Regions from separate parts of the Gordonia sp. BP-119 genome, predicted to be linked through region 1. Evidence: riboswitches for the same ligand, from Rfam matches in the RefSeq annotation. Region 1 holds a riboswitch; the other holds the start of a gene.
The links. A riboswitch is a leader RNA that binds a small molecule or an ion and turns the genes downstream of it on or off. The one in region 1 is predicted to bind S-adenosylmethionine.
Positions count from the first base shown of each region.

Region 2: it holds a riboswitch for S-adenosylmethionine, as region 1 does, so the genes downstream of both, JW364_RS01900 (bifunctional o-acetylhomoserine/o-acetylserine sulfhydrylase) here and JW364_RS15925 (aminotransferase class V-fold PLP-dependent enzyme) in region 1, are expected to answer to the same signal.

Region 1 covers NZ_JAFFZF010000027.1:60,072-68,853, reverse strand. The annotation lists gene JW364_RS15940 (O-succinylhomoserine sulfhydrylase) at 1-34, shown strand, start outside; gene JW364_RS15935 (ERCC4 domain-containing protein) at 118-1,062, opposite strand; gene JW364_RS15930 (isochorismate synthase MenF) at 1,113-2,189, opposite strand; SAM riboswitch class IV at 2,297-2,410, shown strand; gene JW364_RS15925 (aminotransferase class V-fold PLP-dependent enzyme) at 2,430-3,350, shown strand; gene JW364_RS15920 (hypothetical protein) at 3,347-3,847, shown strand; gene JW364_RS15915 (inorganic diphosphatase) at 3,948-4,460, opposite strand; gene dacB (D-alanyl-D-alanine carboxypeptidase/D-alanyl-D-alanine-endopeptidase) at 4,625-6,022, shown strand; gene JW364_RS15905 (zinc-dependent metalloprotease) at 6,049-7,134, shown strand; gene tilS (tRNA lysidine(34) synthetase TilS) at 7,131-8,063, shown strand; gene JW364_RS15895 (glycine zipper family protein) at 8,091-8,782, opposite strand, start outside.
Region 2 covers NZ_JAFFZF010000002.1:122,566-131,347, forward strand. The annotation lists gene JW364_RS01890 (MFS transporter) at 1-1,150, opposite strand, end outside; gene JW364_RS01895 (cutinase family protein) at 1,242-2,942, opposite strand; SAM riboswitch class IV at 3,211-3,331, shown strand; gene JW364_RS01900 (bifunctional o-acetylhomoserine/o-acetylserine sulfhydrylase) at 3,394-4,728, shown strand; gene JW364_RS01905 (homoserine O-acetyltransferase) at 4,745-5,899, shown strand; gene JW364_RS01910 (Hsp70 family protein) at 5,922-7,487, opposite strand; gene JW364_RS01915 (DUF3017 domain-containing protein) at 7,656-7,928, opposite strand; gene JW364_RS01920 (bifunctional methylenetetrahydrofolate dehydrogenase/methenyltetrahydrofolate cyclohydrolase) at 8,030-8,782, opposite strand, start outside.

The DNA of each region.
Region 1 (8,782 bases):
CCTGTTGGGCGACCTGGACCACGCGCTGGGGTGAGGGTAAGCGCTGACGTATTCCGTTGCGGCACAGCGCGAATCCGCCTCGGTGAGCGGGGCCGAGTCCCCGGAGGGTGGTGCCATTCAGTCGTTCCGGCGATCCCAGGCCGCTCGCACCGTACTCGGGATCCGTCCCTTGGAGGGCACCTCGATCCCTTGGGCGCGAGCCCACGCCCTGATCTCCGACGGTGTCGCCGGTGGACCGTGCAGGCCCTGCACGATGGGCTCGCTGCCGACGGTGAGCCGCCATTCGTGTAGCGCGGCACCGAGCCAGCGGTAGGTCCATTCCTCGGCGAGTTTGCGGTTGTCGCAAAAGACGATCGGCACGGTCGGAAACCGGACCTGCGCCTCGGCGACTGCCTCGGCCAGCGCGGCGCCGCTGACGTATTCGCGCGTGAACACCTTGCTGTATGAGGCTTCGACGACCACCGCGGCGCGTCGGAGTCCCGCGAGACCTGCCAACTGGTAGGTGAGAGTTCCCTTCATGAGACCGTTGCCGAGGTCGTCGATCGACTTGCGTTCGACGGCGGCGACCACCTGGTCGTCCTCGACGATCGCGTAATCGCCGGCATCGAGGCGGTGTCGAGTGGTGGTCGCCTGTTGATGACCGAAGGAGTAGGCGTACTTCTCGCCTGTGTCGACGACGATCTCGAGCGCCTGGCCGTGTGCCCGAGCCTTGGGAAGCGTGACGTTTGGACGCGCCTGCTTGGTGGTTTTGCGCGTCTGCCAGAAGATCATCTCGCGTCCGCGAGCCCGCGTGACGACGAACTGTGACCGATTCTCGCGAGCGCGGTCGAGCACCAGATCGATCGCCGCCCCGCGCCGCGTCACCGACCGAACCGGAAGACGTTCGACGATCTGCGGTGTGGTCGGCCATTCGTCGGCGCGATGACAATAGACCTTGCTGGTTCGCGGCCAGGTCTCCCTCACCTTCAAGACGATCCCGTCACTGCCGAGCGGAATCCGGACCAGAAAGGGCAGTGAGGAGCCCTGTTCCGGATTTCGGGCGATGATCAGGTCGTCGGGCATCATCGACGAGCGTAACGGGCGAAGATCGCGCGCGTCCGCAATTGATCCGCTCAGTCGAGTGCGGCGATGCCCAACGCGTTCAGGACCGTCCGCAGCTTGAACGCCGTCTCCTCGAGTTCGCCCTGCGGGTCGGAGTGTTCGACGATACCGCCGCCGGCCCACGTCCGGAGGCTGCGACGATCGGCCTCGAGTTCGAGGCACCGGATGGTGACCATCCACTCCCCGTCGCCGGCGGCGTCGCACCAGCCGACCGCCCCCGCATAGAAGCCGCGCTCACCCTCGACCTCGCGGATGATCTGCGCAGCAACATCACTCGGCGTGCCGCAGACCGCCGGGGTGGGGCCGAGCAGGAGTGCGAGATCGAGCGCAGTGGTCGCCGGGTCCCGAAGCCGCGCGCGGATCGGGGTGGCCAGATGCCAGACCTCCCCGGTCGACTGCAATTGCGGGGTCGACGGCGCGTCGACGTCGTCGCAGAGGTGTCCCAGCCGGTCTCGCAGGTGGTCGACGACGAAGGCGTGCTCGGCGAGATCCTTCGCCGAGGAGAACAATCCGTCGGCAGCGGCGCGGTCGACGACCGGGTCGGGTGACCGCGGCGCCGATCCCGCGTACGGGTGGCAGGTGACGACGGAACCCGACTTGCGCAGCAGCACTTCGGGACTCGCGCCCAACAGCCACGAACCCGAGCCGGTGGCCGCGCCGAGATCGACACCGAATGCGTTGTGTCCGGCATTGCCGCCCGCCAGTGCGTCGAGGAGTTGCAGAGGCTCGACCTCGGCGTCGAGCACGATGTCGACGCTGCGGGCGAGTACGACCTTGCCGACGTCGCCGGCGACGATCCGCTTCACCGCGTGTGCGACACGTTCGCGGTGCTCGTCGGCCGTGGGGTGCAGGGTCGTCGACACCGGGGTGCGCGTCAGCGGTGGTGTGCCTGCCAGCGGCGCCGCGTCGACGTGCAGGACTTCGGGCACCACCAGCGCGGCGGGCTCGGCGAGGTCGAAGGGGATCGCGCCGGTCAGACCGTCGACGGTCCCGGCGCGCAGGGCGGCCGAGGCGGCGTCGACGTCGGTGAACGCACGGACCGCGCCCATGCCCCGCACGGTGCCGTGCGGGCGGGACAACACGAACACATCAGTCGCTGACACCCCTGACACGCTACAGGTAAGTGTGCCCTAACTTCCGATCACGTTGAGTGAAAATTGACACGTCCGCGCGAGATCGACGACCCTTGGTCGTAGGTCATGAGTGCCAGTGACAAGCCCCGGCTCGCTGGTCGGCAACCCTCCTTCGCGGTGGGGTGCTCCGGGTGACGACCCGGCCGCGTACCGACCGGACGCGGCAAGCGCGAATTGTCTGAGGAGTTTCCTGCCGTGACCGCTGTCCTGTCCGCACCCGCCGGTCGCCTGTCGCCCGCAGTCGACGTCCGCTTCGACGCCGCCCGGGAATCGGTGCGGCAGTTCGTCCGTGCGCGGGTCGACGACACCGTCGTCTTCACCCGCGATGCCGCCGTTGCCCTCGACCTCGCGGCGCGCATCACTCCTGGCGACGTCGTCGTCCTCGACATCGGGCAGGGCGCCGACCTGCTGCGGTGGTGCGCACCACGGCAGGGGCGCGACCGGGCGCGGTTCGTCCCGGCCTGCGAGACCATCGAGGACACCTTGGTCGCGCTGGAGACCGAGCTCGCCTCGGCGCCGGCATCGTTCCTGGTCGTGACCGCGGTATCGGACATCACCGGCGAGGTGCTGCCGATCGGCCGGCTCGCCTCGCTCGCGCACCGGTCCGGGGCCCGCATCCTGGTCGACGCCGCGCAACTCGTCGGGCACCGGCCCGTCTCCGTCGTCAGCCACGGCATCGACTACCTGGCGGTCGGTGAACCGGGTCGGAAGACGGGCGGCGCCGGCGTCCTGATCGGTCGTCGTGACTGGTTCGACGCCGCCGATGTCGACGCCTCGCCGGACGCCGACGGCGTTTCCGGGGCCATCGCGGTCGCCGAGGCGTGTCGGGTGCTCGCCGATCTCGGACCCGAGACGATCGGGCTGCACGAACGACGCCTCGCCGAACGTCTCGACGCCGGCCTGGCCGCGATCGGCGGCTTCACGCCGCTGCGGATCTTCACCGATTCCACCGACCGCGCGGGAGTCGCGGGCTACACCGTCGACGGCCTCACACCGCCGGCCGATACGGTGCGCGCGAGTTTCGGAGCGGGCACCACCGTCGACGACATCGACCGGATTCTCGACGCATTCCGGGCGCGAACCGAACAGACCGACCGAACAGGGGTGAGTAGATGACCATCGAACTCGACGCACGTGCTGACCGCGGCACCGTGATCGCCGCACCGACCGCCACCCCGACGGCCCCGATCAGCATCGGACGTCCGGGATTCCAGATCGCGCTCGCGGGAGACGAACTCGCACAGACGTTTCCGATCGTCGTGCGGCGTGAGACCCTCCGCGAGGCGCAACGCGCCCGTTCCCTGCTTCGGGCCGGCAGCCACGATCAGGCCAAGTTCGTGGTGGCGCTCGAGGTGGAGGTGGCCGTCGCGCCAGACGCCGCGTCGGCGCGCACGGCTGCTGCTGCGGCGGTGGACGCGTCGTCGGAGACGAGTTCGGGGACCATCCGCTACATCGGGACGACCCACGGACTGATCACGCTGGTCCGCGACATCTACGCAGCCGAGGTCGCCGACGCCGTGATCCTCATCCCGATCGACGGCGCGGCCACCGAACGCCGCATCCGCGAACAGATCCTACCGGTGCTCGCCGAGCAGCGGTACCGCGTGGCCTGACAGCCGGCGCGGCTTCTCGCCGGTTGAGCCGTGTCGAGACAGACGACACCGCCGGCACCATCTCGAATGATGGTGCCGGCGGTCTTGTGTGCGGGGGAGATCAGCCGCGCGAGGGCTCGTTGGCCGCGTCGGGGTGCGCAGCGAGGCGATCGATGGCCTCCTGTGCGATCTTCTCGGCCTGGTCGCGGCCGACCCATCCGCCCGGGTCGACCTCCTTGCCCGGCTCGAGGTCCTTGTAGTGCTCGAAGAAGTGGGCGATGGGTCCCAGCTCGTATTCGGACACGTCGGAGATGTCCTTGATGTGGTCCCAGCGCACGTCCTTGGCGGGGACGCAGAGGAGCTTGTCGTCGCCACCGGCCTCGTCGGTCATGGTGTACATGCCGACGACCCGTGCGCGCACGATGATGCCGGGGAACACCGACTCGGGGAGCAGGACCATCGCGTCGAGCGGGTCGCCGTCCTCACCGAGGGTGCCGTCGATGTAGCCGTAGTCGGCCGGGTAGCCCATCGAGGTGTACAGGTAGCGGTCGAGGTAGACCTTGCCCGTCTCGTGGTCGACCTCGTACTTGTTGCGGCCACCTTTGGGGATCTCGATGGTCACATCGAATTCCACAGTTCCTCCTGGCAGTCTTGATCGGGGATGCCGCGTCGGGCCGAAACGCCCGCACGCTGCCCCAACGATACTGTTGGTCCGGCGACCTCGATGTTCGTACCCCTCGTTGTGCGTATGTCCGGGCCGTTCCATCGACCGTCAACCGCGAGAGACCCGGAGGCTTTGTGGGCGCATCCACCCGAAACGGCGGTCGTTCCGGTCGGAGACTTCTGTGGTGGACGATCACCGCGGTGGTGATCCTGGCCCTCGTCGCGACGGCCTCGGTGGTCATCGCGCTCCGGCTCGACCGGGAACCCGAACTGCCGCCGGGGGTTCCCCCGCAGCCCGCCGCGATCGCCGTCGACCCCCGGATCGACCCGGTGGTCGCCTCGGCGCCGGAGCCCACGCCGAGCGGTGTGTCGCGGGCCATCGCGCCGGCACTGCGGAATCCGGCGCTCGGCGAACTCACGGGCATGATCAGCGACTCGCTGACCGGCGCGGTCCTGTGGACCAGCAACCCCGAGCGTCCGCGGATCCCCGCGTCGAACGCCAAGGTCCTCTCGGCTGCGGCCGTGCTCGAAGCCGTGCCGCACGATCAGCGACTGACCACGACGGTGGTGGCCGGCAGCAACGGGCAGATCATCCTCCGAGGTGCGGGTGACCCGACCCTGTCCGCACAGCCCGCCGGCACCGACACCTTCTACACCGACCCCGGTCGCATCGCCGACCTCGCGCGGCAGATCGAGGACACCGAGATCCCGGTGACGTCGGTGGCCGTCGACCTGCGCGCGTTCTCGGGTCCGACGATGGACACCACCTGGGACCGCCGGGACATCCAGGGTGGCGACATCGCGCCGATCGAATCGCTGATGGTCGACGGCGCCCGGCTCGAACCGCTCGACGAGTACTCGCCGCGCACCGCGGCCCCGGGCATCATGGCCGGCGAGGCGCTGGCCGCGGCTCTCGGCGTGGAGGGGCCCGTCACCGAGGTGACCGGTACCGCCAGGGCCGGAGACGACCGCGTGATCGCGAAGGTCGAGTCGGCGCCGCTGGTCACCCGGGTCAACGACATGCTGCGCTACAGCGACAACGTCCTCGCCGAGACCCTTGCCGTCGAACTGTCTGTGCACCGTGGCGGACCGCCGACCCATGCCGGCGGTGTCGACGCCATCGAACAGGTGCTGTCGTCGATGTTCCCGGACCAGTGGGCAGGTACGACCCTGCATGACGCATCCGGGATCTCCTACGCCAACCGGACCACGCCAGAACTGCTCGACGCGGTGATGACCGCCGCGAGCGGGCCCAGCAGGCCGGCGTTGCGGCCCATGCTCGACGGTCTGCCGATCGCGGGTGGCACCGGCACCCTCGTGGACCGGTTCGACCCCGCCGGCAACCCGGGCGCGGGCTGGGCGCGGGCCAAGACCGGAACACTCACCGGGGTCAGTTCGTTGACCGGCATAGTGCAGACAGTCGACGGCCGCGTGCTGTCGTTCGCCCTGATGTCCGGCGGCACCTCGCCGGCGGACGCGCGACCCGCCCTCGACGCCGTGGTGGGTCAATTGAGAGAGTGCGGGTGCCGATGACCACTTCAGGAATCGCCGGGTCGGAGATGACCGAAGCAGGCGACGAGGGCTCTGCCGACCGGGAGCGTGGGGCGGGAATCGGATCGCAGATCGACTGGTCGCTGGCGGCGTCCACGGCAAAACGCCTCGCACGTCCCGGACCCAAGACGACCGCGTACACCTACGAGTCGGCCCGCGCCGAGCTGGCCGACGCCGCGACGCGTGCCGAGGCCCCGGTGCGGGAGGTCACCGGTCTGGCCGACGGCCTGCGCGTGCCGACCACCCGAGTCCTCGATCGGGCGGGCTGGATCGATGCCGCGTCCCTGTCGATGCGGTCGATGCTCGGTGCTGGCGAGGACACCCTCGACGGGAGTTCGCCCGGACTCGGAGCCCGATTCGGTGGCCTACAGGCGGGTGGACTCCTCGCGTTCCTGTCGACCGCGATCCTCGGTCAGTACGACCCGTTCACGCCGGATCCGGACACCGGCGAGCCCGGGGTGTTGATGGTGGTGACGCCGAACATCGTCAACGTCGAACGCCAGCTCAAGGTGGTTCCGTCGGACTTCCGGTTGTGGGTGTGCCTGCACGAGGTGACCCACCGCGTGCAGTTCTCCGCCAATCCGTGGCTGCGCGACTACATGCAGGACAACGTGGCCGTGCTGACCTCCGACGCCGGCGAGTCGACCACCGAGATCGTCACGCGGATGACCAAGGCGCTCAAGGGTTCCGACGGTCCGCGCGAAAAGGGTGTGATCGGGGCGATGCAACTGCTGCAGAGCCCGGAGCAGCACGCCGCCTTCCAACGCATGATGGTCCTGGGCACGCTGCTCGAGGGTCACGCCGACCATGTCATGGACGCCGTGGGACCGGCGCATGTGCCGTCGGTGGCGAGCATCCGAGCCGCCTTCGACAAACGTCGCACCGCACCCCAGAACCCGGTCCAGCGGCTCATCCGGGCGCTCATCGGGATGGACGCCAAGCTCGCGCAGTACATCCGCGGCAAGGCCTTCGTCGACGCGGTGGTCGAGGCCGTCGGGATGGAGCGGTTCAACGTCGTGTGGACCTCGCCGGACACGATGCCGCTGCCGAGCGAGATCGACGACCCGCAGGCATGGATTCAGCGGGTCTTGTGAGACGGGCGGTCGCGGAGTTCGCGGCCGCTCATCTCTCGGGGCCGCAGGTCTGTGTGGGCCTCTCCGGCGGACCGGACTCGCTCGCGCTGACCGCGGCCGCCGTCGGCGCGGGTCTGGACGTCACCGCGCTGATCGTCGACCACGGACTGCAGCCGGACTCTGCTCGGGTCGCCGCGGCGGCGGGAGAGGTGGCGGGGAGTCTGGGCGCCCGCGTCCGGGTGCTACCGGTGCGCGTCGGGCGGCGTGGCGGCCTCGAGGCCGGAGCCCGTGAGGCCAGGTATGCGGCGCTCGACGAGGCCCGCGCCGAGCGGCCCGTACTGCTCGGCCACACCGCCGACGACCAGGCCGAGACCGTGCTGCTCGGGTTGGCCCGCGGGTCCGGGTCCCGCTCGATCGCGGGCATGCGTGCGTGGAACGACCCCTGGGCCCGGCCGTTGCTCGGCGTCCGCCGGCGGCAGACGCTGGCGGCCTGCACCGAACTCGGTCTCGCGCCCCATCGCGATCCGCACAACGACGATCCGCGGTTCACCCGTGTCCGACTGCGAACCGAGGTGCTGCCGCTGCTGGAGGAGGTTCTACACGGCGGGGTCGTCGACGCGCTGGGTCGCACCGCCGAGGGCCTGCGGGCCGACAACGACGCGCTGGACGAGTGGGCGGCCGGTCTCCTCGCCGGGGCCGGCCGAGACGAGGGGCTGGCGATCGCGCCGTTGCTCGCCGTGCCGCTCGCGGTCCGTACGCGTGTCCTGCGCGCCTGGCTGCTCGGCGTCGGCGCCACCGAACCGACGCACCGCGTCATCTCGGCCGTCGACGATCTCGTGGCGACCACCGGGAACGCGCGGTCGCAGGTGGCCATCGGCGGCGACCCCGAAGCACGACGCGTCGTCGTACGTGCCGGGGAAACACTGACGGTCCGCCTCACCGCGAGGTGAGACGGACCGTCGTAGTCGATTGTCTAATTAACCGCGCGGAGGTCGGAACGGCGAGTTGATCGTCTGGAAGTACTGGATACCCGCTCCAATCAGGGTGCCGCCGCCTCCGAGTGCCAAACCAACGATTCCGCCAGCTGCTGCGCCGACGGGAATGCCGACTATGATGCAGCCGATGGGGGTGAGGGTGACGGATGTCAGGGCGCACCCGAGGACCCCACCCACGATGCCACCCAGGATTGTTCCAACGAGCGACGAAATTGTCATGCCCGTGCGCACCTGTGAGTAGAGCCTCTCGAGGGCTTGGTCATCCCGCTCCTGCTTGGTTTGGGGCGCCGCGACCTGGTGACGCGCGATGCCACGCAATCTGTTCACCTCTGTGGCAGCCACCGGCGTTGCGCGGGCGAGATCCCGTGACGGAACGAGCGTGACCGAGTTGTCCGCTTGACGTGCGTCGATCGGGAACTGGTTGTACTCCTTGCGGTAGTTCAGCGGCATGCGAAACAGCTCGGTACCGGCAAGGTCACGAATGGAAAGAGCTCCACCAGAAGTGCTCACCGACGCGTTGTGGACATTCAGCGTGAGCGAGTCAGCATTCCACGAAGCGTCGTAGGTCGCGTTTGGGGCCTGCTTGGGCGCAGCCTGCGCACTACCGGCAAATGCCGTGATCGCCGCTGTGACAAGCGAAATGGTAGCGATGATAAAGACTTGCGCACGGGTAC
Region 2 (8,782 bases), on a different contig from region 1:
CACCGAGCAGCGCTCCGGCCGCGTTGGCGATGTTGAGCGCGGAATGGTTCAGGGCCGCGGCCAGGGTCTGTGCATCGGCCGCCACATCCATCAGCCTGGTCTGCAGCGCGGGTAGCATCATCGATCCCGTGAGCGCCACGAGGTAGGTGAGGATCAATGCCGCCCAAGCATTCTCGGCCAGCACCGCAAAAGCGCCGAGGGAGAGTGCGGTGGCGGTGAGTCCGCCGAGGATCGCCACCGCCACGCTGCGGTCCGCGACATAACCGCCGACGAAGTTGCCGGTCACCATTCCCAGTCCGTACAACATCAGGGCGAACGGCACGACCGACACCGACAGCCCGGTGTCGGTGGTCAGCGCGGAGTTGAGATACGTGTAGAACGCGAACATCCCACCGAACCCGACGGTTCCGATGACCAGTGTGAACCAGACCTGGGACCGCTTGAGTGCACCGAGCTCGGTGAGCGGGTCGGTGGTCTTCACCCCGCTGAGCGTGGGAAGCACCCGGATCAGCGCGACGACGGTGGCGATTCCGATCACGACCACGATCGCGAACGCGGACCGCCAGCCGAGCGTCTCACCGAGCCAGGCGGCCGCCGGTACGCCGAGGACGTTCGCGACGGACAGACCGAGCATCACCTGTCCCACGGCCTTGCCACGGTTGCGCGGGCCGGCCAGATGAGCGGCGACCAGAGCCGCGACACCGAAGTAGGCGCCGTGCGGGAGGCCGGCGACGAATCTCGCCACCAGCAGCAAACCGTAATCCGGTGCGAGGACGGTCGCGAGGTTGCCGACCGTGAACGCCACCATCAAGCCGATCAGAAGCGTCCGACGGGACATCCGCGCGGTGAGCGCCGCGATCAGCGGCGCACCCACCACCACACCCATCGCGTAGGCCGAGATGACATGTCCGGCAGTCGGTTCCGAGACACCCAGAGATCCGGCGATGTTGGGCAGGAGGCCCATGGCGACGAACTCGGTCGTCCCGATCCCGAATCCACCCAGCGCAAGGGCGAGGATCGTCCACCGACGCACCCGGCGGGACACCTCGGCCGATTCGGCCCGCGCGGGGCTGCGGAGTTCCCCGGCGGTGGACGGACCCGTCAGTGAGGGGTCGGCCGGGGCTTCGGTCGTCGAGAGAGCATCAGGCACGGTCGATGCCAACCCGCGCCCGTCAGCGCTGATTCCTCAGCCGGTGGTGAGTTCATTCACACACGCAGTGTCCTCAGCATCGCGCGGGGTGTCAGTCGCCGGCTTCGGAGCCCGCATCGCTGTCGGGGTCGGACGGGTCTGCGGAAGGCCCGTCCGGGTCCGAAGCCGTGTCGGACGAGCCGGCCTTCTCGCCGTCCTCTCCCCCGTGGCCGTCGGTTCCAGACGTCTTGACATCGCTTCCCGAGGGATCGGTGGCGGCCGGCGAGTCGTCGTCGCGAGGCGGGGCAGGCGCGGGGTCCGCGTCGGGCGTATCGGTCTCGGTATCGGTGCCCGTGTCGGCCCCCGACGACGTGTCGGTCGTGTGGCCCACCGGGGGCTGCTCGGCCGGTGACGGGTCGGTGGCATCCGGTTCGGCACCCCGGGCCGCCGACGGCTCGGACGAGGGGCCGGACCCGCCCACTTCTTCAGCGCGGACCGGCCCCACGGACTCGTCGGGTACGGCTGCCAGTCGCGCGAACGTGGACGATCGCAGGTGCGACGTGTCCGCCGCGAGAATCGTGACGGCGCCGCCCTCCGACGCCACCGGCCCGATGAGCGCGCCCGCCCAGTATCGGACGAAGTTGACCGGCAGCAGGACGATGCTGCGCACGCTGGCAGCCAGGGCGCTGACACCGCGCACGAACCGAGCCGGTGTCGCGGTGACGATGCCCTGCAGGATGTCCTCGAAGACGAAGATGTCGGGTAGGTATGCGCCGTACCCGAGACGTGGGAGTGGCGGCAGCAAGCCCTGCACCAGCCGGACCACCGGCTGCAGATTCGCCAGTTCGATGCCGAACGGAAGCCCGATGGTCGGGCGATCCGACAGGAAATCGCCGATGGCGCCCTGGTAGCCGAGGTTGCGAGCCCAGCCCTGGACGAGTTCGGCGAGTGCGGAGTCCGCAGCGACCATACAGACGCCGTCCGCACATTCGACCGGACGTTTCGCCCACGTGTATCCCGGCTGCAGCGGGTTGCCCGACATCTCCTCTGGATACAGGAAATGCTTGACCTGGTAGCCGAGGATGCCGTCGATGGCGCCGATCGGGTCGTAGACGGGATCGGGCAGGTCGCAGATCGGGTCGCCCTCGATGCACACCGACACGACCCGGTCGCTGACCGTCCCGAAGCCGGCGTCCGTGCTGCCGGCACCACGTGGCCCCGACATGGTCAGTCCGGGAATGATCCCGATCAGCGACAGCTCGATACCTCGCCCGGTCTTGTCACCGGCCTGCCGCGGATCCGAATACAGCTCGCCCGACACCCCGACGTCGGAGATCACGACGTCGTCGCTGGGATCGTCGGGCGTGTTCGCGACATCGAACTTCCGGCCGTTGCCGATACCGGCGAGCACGTCTCCAGCGATGCGCGCCCCTTGCGAATAGCCCGTCACCACCACCGGCGCCTCGGACCCGCACGCTTCTCGATACGACGAGATCGCGGACGCCGTCGATGCGATCCCCTGTTCGGTACTGCGGTCGTACCCCGTCGCTCCGAGCGGCCATATGGTCGCCGGGTAGGGCGCGTTGATCACCTCATAGCCCTGCTCGCGGTAACGCTCCTTGACGCCCTCGAGCAATAGCGACTCAGCGTCGACGGTCCCCCCGACCACCACGACGGCACCGCTGCACGAGGGCCCGCCGGCTGTCGCCGCCGCCACCCCGGTGAAGCCGAATGCGGCGAGGGTCGACAACGTCGACATCGAGGCGGCCAACAGAGCGACGCGTCGGGTCCGGAGATGAGCCATCACGGCCATGAGCGCTCCTGTGCGAACCCGGACCACCTGAGCGGAGCATTCCGGTGCAGCCGGGGCTGTCCCGAACTCTAGATCCGCGATCGCGGAACCGACAGCACGCTGAGCGTCGCTAACTACCTTGACCAGTGGTTTCGTATCTGACCACACCCGATTTCACTCGGTCGGAGGACAGCCACCGGCACCCTTCCGGTGCACTTCTCAAGGGTTGGGCGCGGCGTGACCGGGACGGTTCTCGGGCGCTCACATCCGTGTTATATCCTTGTCGCCAGGTCATGAGTATCAGTGCGAAGCCCCGGCTGGCTGATCGGCAACCCTCCTTCCGCGGTGGGGTGCTCCGGGTGATGACCGGGTTGCGGGATCGCAGTGGCGATCCCCGGCAAGCGCGGGTCCGAAGGTCGGACCCCAACAGGGTCGAGTTGGCCCTGCCGACCGTAGAAAGTGATGAATCGCCATGTCTGATGTCCCTGACGGCACCCTCGACAGCAACGATCCCAGCGAGAACTGGAGCTTCGAGACGAAGCAGATCCACGTCGGGCAGTCCGCGGACGCGGTGACCAACGCCCGTGCGCTGCCGATCTACCAGACGACGTCGTATGTCTTCAACGACACCCAGCACGCGGCCAATCTCTTCGGGCTCGCCGAACCGGGCAACATCTACACACGCATCATGAATCCCACGCAGGATGCCGTCGAGCAGCGGATCGCCGCGCTCGAGGGCGGCGTCGCCGCGCTGCTCGTCGCATCGGGACAGGCCGCCGAGACCTACGCGATCCTCAACGCCGTCGAGACCGGCGGGCACGTGGTGTCGAGCCCCCGCCTGTACGGCGGCACGTACAACCTCTTCCACTACACACTGCCCAAGCTCGGGGTCGAGGTGAGCTTCGTCGAGGACCCCGAGGATCCGGCGTCGTGGCAGGCCGCGGTCAAGGACAACACCCGCGCGTTCTTCGGTGAGTCGATCTCCAACCCCAACAACGAGATCCTCGACATCTCGGGGATCGCGGAGGTCGCGCACCGCAACGGCGTACCCCTCATCATCGACAACACCGTCGCCACCCCGTACCTGATCAGCCCGCTGGCCCACGGCGCCGACATCGTCGTGCACTCGGCGACGAAGTACATCGGCGGTCACGGCACCGCGATCGGCGGCGTCATCGTCGACGGCGGCACCTTCGACTGGCGGGTCCAGCGCGACGGGAAGGACCTGTTCCCCGGTTTCACCACGCCGGACCCGAGCTACCACGGTGCTGTCTTCGCCGACCTGGGCGCGCCCGCCTTCGCACTCAAGGCACGCGTGCAGTGGTTGCGTGACACCGGCGCGGCGATCTCCCCGTTCAACGCGTTCCTGTTGGCACAGGGCCTGGAGACGCTGAGTCTGCGCATCGAGCGCCACGTCGCCAACGCGCAGAAGGTCGCCGCCTTCCTCGATGCACACCCGCAGGTCGAGTCCGTGGCGTACGCGGGTCTGGAGTCCTCGCCCTGGTACAAGCGCGGTCAGGAATTGGCCCCGAAGGGTCAGGGTGCGATCATCGCCTTCGAGATCCAGGGCGGAGTGGACGCCGGCAAGAAGTTCGTGGACGCGCTCAGCCTGCACAGCCACGTCGCCAACATCGGCGATGTGCGGTCGCTGGTCATCCACCCCGCCTCGACCACCCACAGCCAGCTCACCCCCGAGGAGCAGCTCGCCGCGGGCGTGGCCCCGGGACTGGTCCGGCTCGCCGTGGGCATCGAGGGAATCGACGACATCTTGGCCGACCTCGAACAGGGATTCGCGGCGGCCAAGTGAAACAGGTGAGGCAGCTTTGTCGGTGAGTATCGACCTGAATGCGACAGCATCTGATCAGCCCGACTGGGAGACCCTCCCGGACGGGGAACTCGTCGGCATCCCCATCGGCTCGTTGCCTCTCGACAGCGGAGCACGGATCGACGACGTCACCCTGGCGTTCCAGCGCTGGGGGACGTTGTCACCGTCCCGCGACAACGTCATCCTCACGCTCCACGCATTGACCGGCGACTCGCACGTCACCGGACCCGCCGACGCCGACCACGACTCGGCCGGATGGTGGGACGGGCTGATCGGCCCGGGACAGGCCATCGACACCGACGAATGGTGCGTCATCTCCGCCAACGTCCTGGGCGGATGCAAGGGCTCGACGGGTCCGGGCTCCATCGCACCCGACGGTCGGCCCTGGGGCTCACGCTTCCCGCAGATCACCGTGCTCGACCAGGTCCGTGCCGAGGTGGCACTGCTGGACCGCCTCGGAATCCGCAGCGTCGGTGCGGTTCTCGGCGGTTCGATGGGCGGCGCCCGCGCGCTCGAGTGGGCCATCGAGTACCCCGACCGCGTCCGCAGCGCCCTCGTGCTCGCCGTCGGCGCCCGCGCGACCGCGGATCAGATCGGTATCCAGTCCGCACAGATCGCCGCGATCAAGGCCGACCCGGACTGGTGCGGCGGCGACTACCACGGCACCGGCCGCATTCCGTTGCAGGGCATGGGGATCGCGCGCCGGATCGCCCATCTCATGTACCGCAGCGAACCGGAGCTCGACTCCCGCTTCGGCAACGACGCCCAGGGCGACGAGAATCCCCTGACCGGCGGGCGCTACGCCGTGCAAAGCTATCTCGACCACCAGGCGTCGAAGCTGATGTCCCGCTTCGACCCGGCCAGCTACGTCGTCCTCACCGAGGTCCTCAACCACCACGACGTCGGCCGTGGTCGCGGCGGAGTCGCCAAGGCGCTCAACAATTGCCGCGTTCCGGTGATCGTCGGGGGGATCGACTCCGATCGTCTCTACCCGATCCGGCTACAGGTCGAACTCGCCGACGAGCTGGGCAACTGCGTCGGCGGACTTCAGGTCGTCAACTCCGAGACCGGCCACGACGGATTCCTGACCGAGTTCGATGCCATCAGCGATCTACTCAAGCGCACGGTCGAACTCGCGCGTCGCGACGCCTGACGGACCTGTCGGCGGCGTCTCGTCAGCGCGGCGCCGGGACCGACGGGACCGGGCTGCCGGACCGAGGTACCGGAGTCACCGGTGAGCGCGACTCCCCGTCAACGGATTTCGCGGGCTCGGGTACACCCGGAATCTGAGTCGACCCGGTCGCGCGGGTACTGCTCGGGCGCGGCGGGGCGCTGGGCGCGGAGCGCAACGTCGACGTCGAGTACGTGGGCGGCGGCGGAGTGGGCGCCGCACTCGGCGGGCGCAGACCCGGAGGGAGCAGGTCCGGCGGGATCGTCGGTGTCGAACCGGGCGGGAAGGTCAGGTCCGGCCACGGGAACGGCGAGAGGGTGCGGGTGCTGGTACTTGTCGAGGGCCGCGTCGGCGGCAACTCCGTGGTCGCCCATGCCGGCGGGTCGTTCCAGCCGGTCTCGGGCGCGGGCCGTTGCGTCGGAACGGGAGTGACAACTGTGGGCTCGACGGGTTCGGCCGGGATTCGGGTGATCGGCTGGGAGGTGGGCCGCGCGGTGGACGGCGGCTCCTCCTCGCTGGTCGCCGCCGCGGGGGGCACACTGCTGACCGACGGCTGCGGCTCGACGGCCGGACGGTCGGCGAACGACGAGCTCACCGCGTAGATCGTCATCAATGTGGCCGCGATGACCGCCCCGGCAACCGCAATTGGGGTCGCGGAAAGCCACTCGCGCTGCCGCTTGCCCCCGATGAACGCCAGACGCGCTGCGCCCGAATAACTCTGGAGGGCCAGCAAGGCTGCGCCGGTGGCCACGACCAGCTCCGGCGCCGTCGGGTTCACGACCTCGAGCTCATGCTCTGCCGCGATCGCGCGCACCGCGGGGAGGTTGGCGAGTCCGCCGATGAACACCACCGCGTCCGGTCGTACGCCGCGTGACCTGACGGCCGCTACATAGCGGGCGAACACTTCTTTCGCATCACCGATCATCGGCGCGATCGCCTGCTCGACCTGGGTCGCGGACAGCGCCACACGACCGGTGTTCGCCGAGACCGCGACGACCGACTCGGCGGCCGCGACGCCGCCGTAGGCGATCTCTTCTTTCGCGGTCCGGCACGCGCTGCGCAACTCGCTGCGCTCCGCCCGCGTCCGAGTGGCGTCGCCCAGGACGGGATTGTCGGCGGTCAGCTGGTCGACGATGGACCGGTCGAGACGACGACCGCTCAGCACGGTCGAGTGCTCGGCGTCGCCGATGCGACCCTCGCGGGGATCGACGGTGTAGAGCGACATGCCGGTGTCGCCGCAGTCGACGACGACGGCAGACGAGAAACGGTCGATCTCCCCGGTGTCGGTCAGGTAGGCCAGCACGGCCTCGTCCTCGCCGGCGAGACGGACCTGACGCCGGGGTCCGCTGCCCCGTGAACGCAATTGCCGACGCTGGCTCCCCGTGCGTGCGGCGACCCCGATCGGGCCCACTCGCGTCCCGGTCTCGCGGGCGGCGCTGAGCATCACGTCGATCCCGGCGTTGACCCGGCCGGCGGAATCGAGGCCGTCGGTGGGATCCACGTCGATCACGCGGGAATCGACCACACTGCGACCGAGATCGTCACGCGTCAAGAGGACGTAGTGAATCATGCCAGCCCCTGCTGACACGCCCATGGACGTCACTTCATTCACGGTGCCGTCGGTTGGTGATGCGGTGATACAAACTCCAGCGGTCGGTGTGTCTGCGCAGAGCAGCGGAAAATTGCCTGGTTGAGCGCATGACTGGTCCGCCAGGTCACGCTCAGGTCTCTATTGTAATCAATCCGTGCCCAAAGAGTCGATCGACGCCGCCAGCCACAGCATCACGCCGCCGACCGTGGCCATCGCCGTCACGTCGAACGATTTGCCCCTGACCTGCAACAGGCCTGCCCGCGACGACGGGATGAAGGCACGGAGTACGGCTCCGACGAGCAGAGCCGCCCCGAAGACGAAGGACCCACGCCGCCAGCGATCGAACATCACGAGCAGCGCGGCGGCCAGCACACCCAACATCACCAGCAGGTACGGGAGCTGGACGAGCACCGCCCGCAACCGGGAGGAGTCGGCGGCCCGACGCCCCCGGTGTCCGGGACGGGCGTCCGCGGCGCCGGGCGACTCGGAGTGAGCGGACTCACTCTGGTGCTCCTCTCGGGTCACGCGTCGCTGCCACTCCCCGAGGCGAGCATCTGCTCAGCGCGTTCGACCACATTGACCAGCAGGAACGCCCGCGTCAGCGGACCCACACCACCGGGGTTCGGCGAGACGTGGCCCGCGACCTCCCAGACATCGGGATGAACGTCGCCGGCGAGACGACCCTCGTCAGTACGGCTGACGCCCACGTCGACCACCGCGGCGCCGGGTTTCACCATGTCCGCGGTGATGAGGTGCGGGACCCCTGCCGCGGCGATGACGATGTCGGCGCGCTCGATCTCCGACGCCAGGTCGGTGGTGCCGGTATGGCACAGGGTGACCGTCGCGTTCTCGCTCCGGCGGGTCAGGAGCAGCCCGATGGGCCGGCCGATGGTGACCCCGCGCCCGACCACCGTGACCCGGGCGCCGGCCAGCGGGACGTCGTAGCGTCGCAGGAGGTGGATGACCCCGCGCGGGGTGCAGGGCAGCGTCGACTCCTTGCCCAGCACCAACCGCCCGAGGTTGATCGGGTGGAGTCCGTCGGCGTCTTTCAGCGGGTCGATCCGCTCGAGGGCGGCGTTCTCGTCGAGATGCTTGGGCAGCGGCAGCTGCACGATGTAGCCCGTGCAGGCCGGATCGGCGTTGAGCTCGTCGATTGCCGCGTTGAGCTGCTCGGTGGTGGCATCGGCCGCCAGGTCCTTGCGGATGGAGGCAACGCCGATCCGGGCGCAATCGGCGTGCTTTCCCTTGACATAGTAGTGCGAACCCGGGTCGTC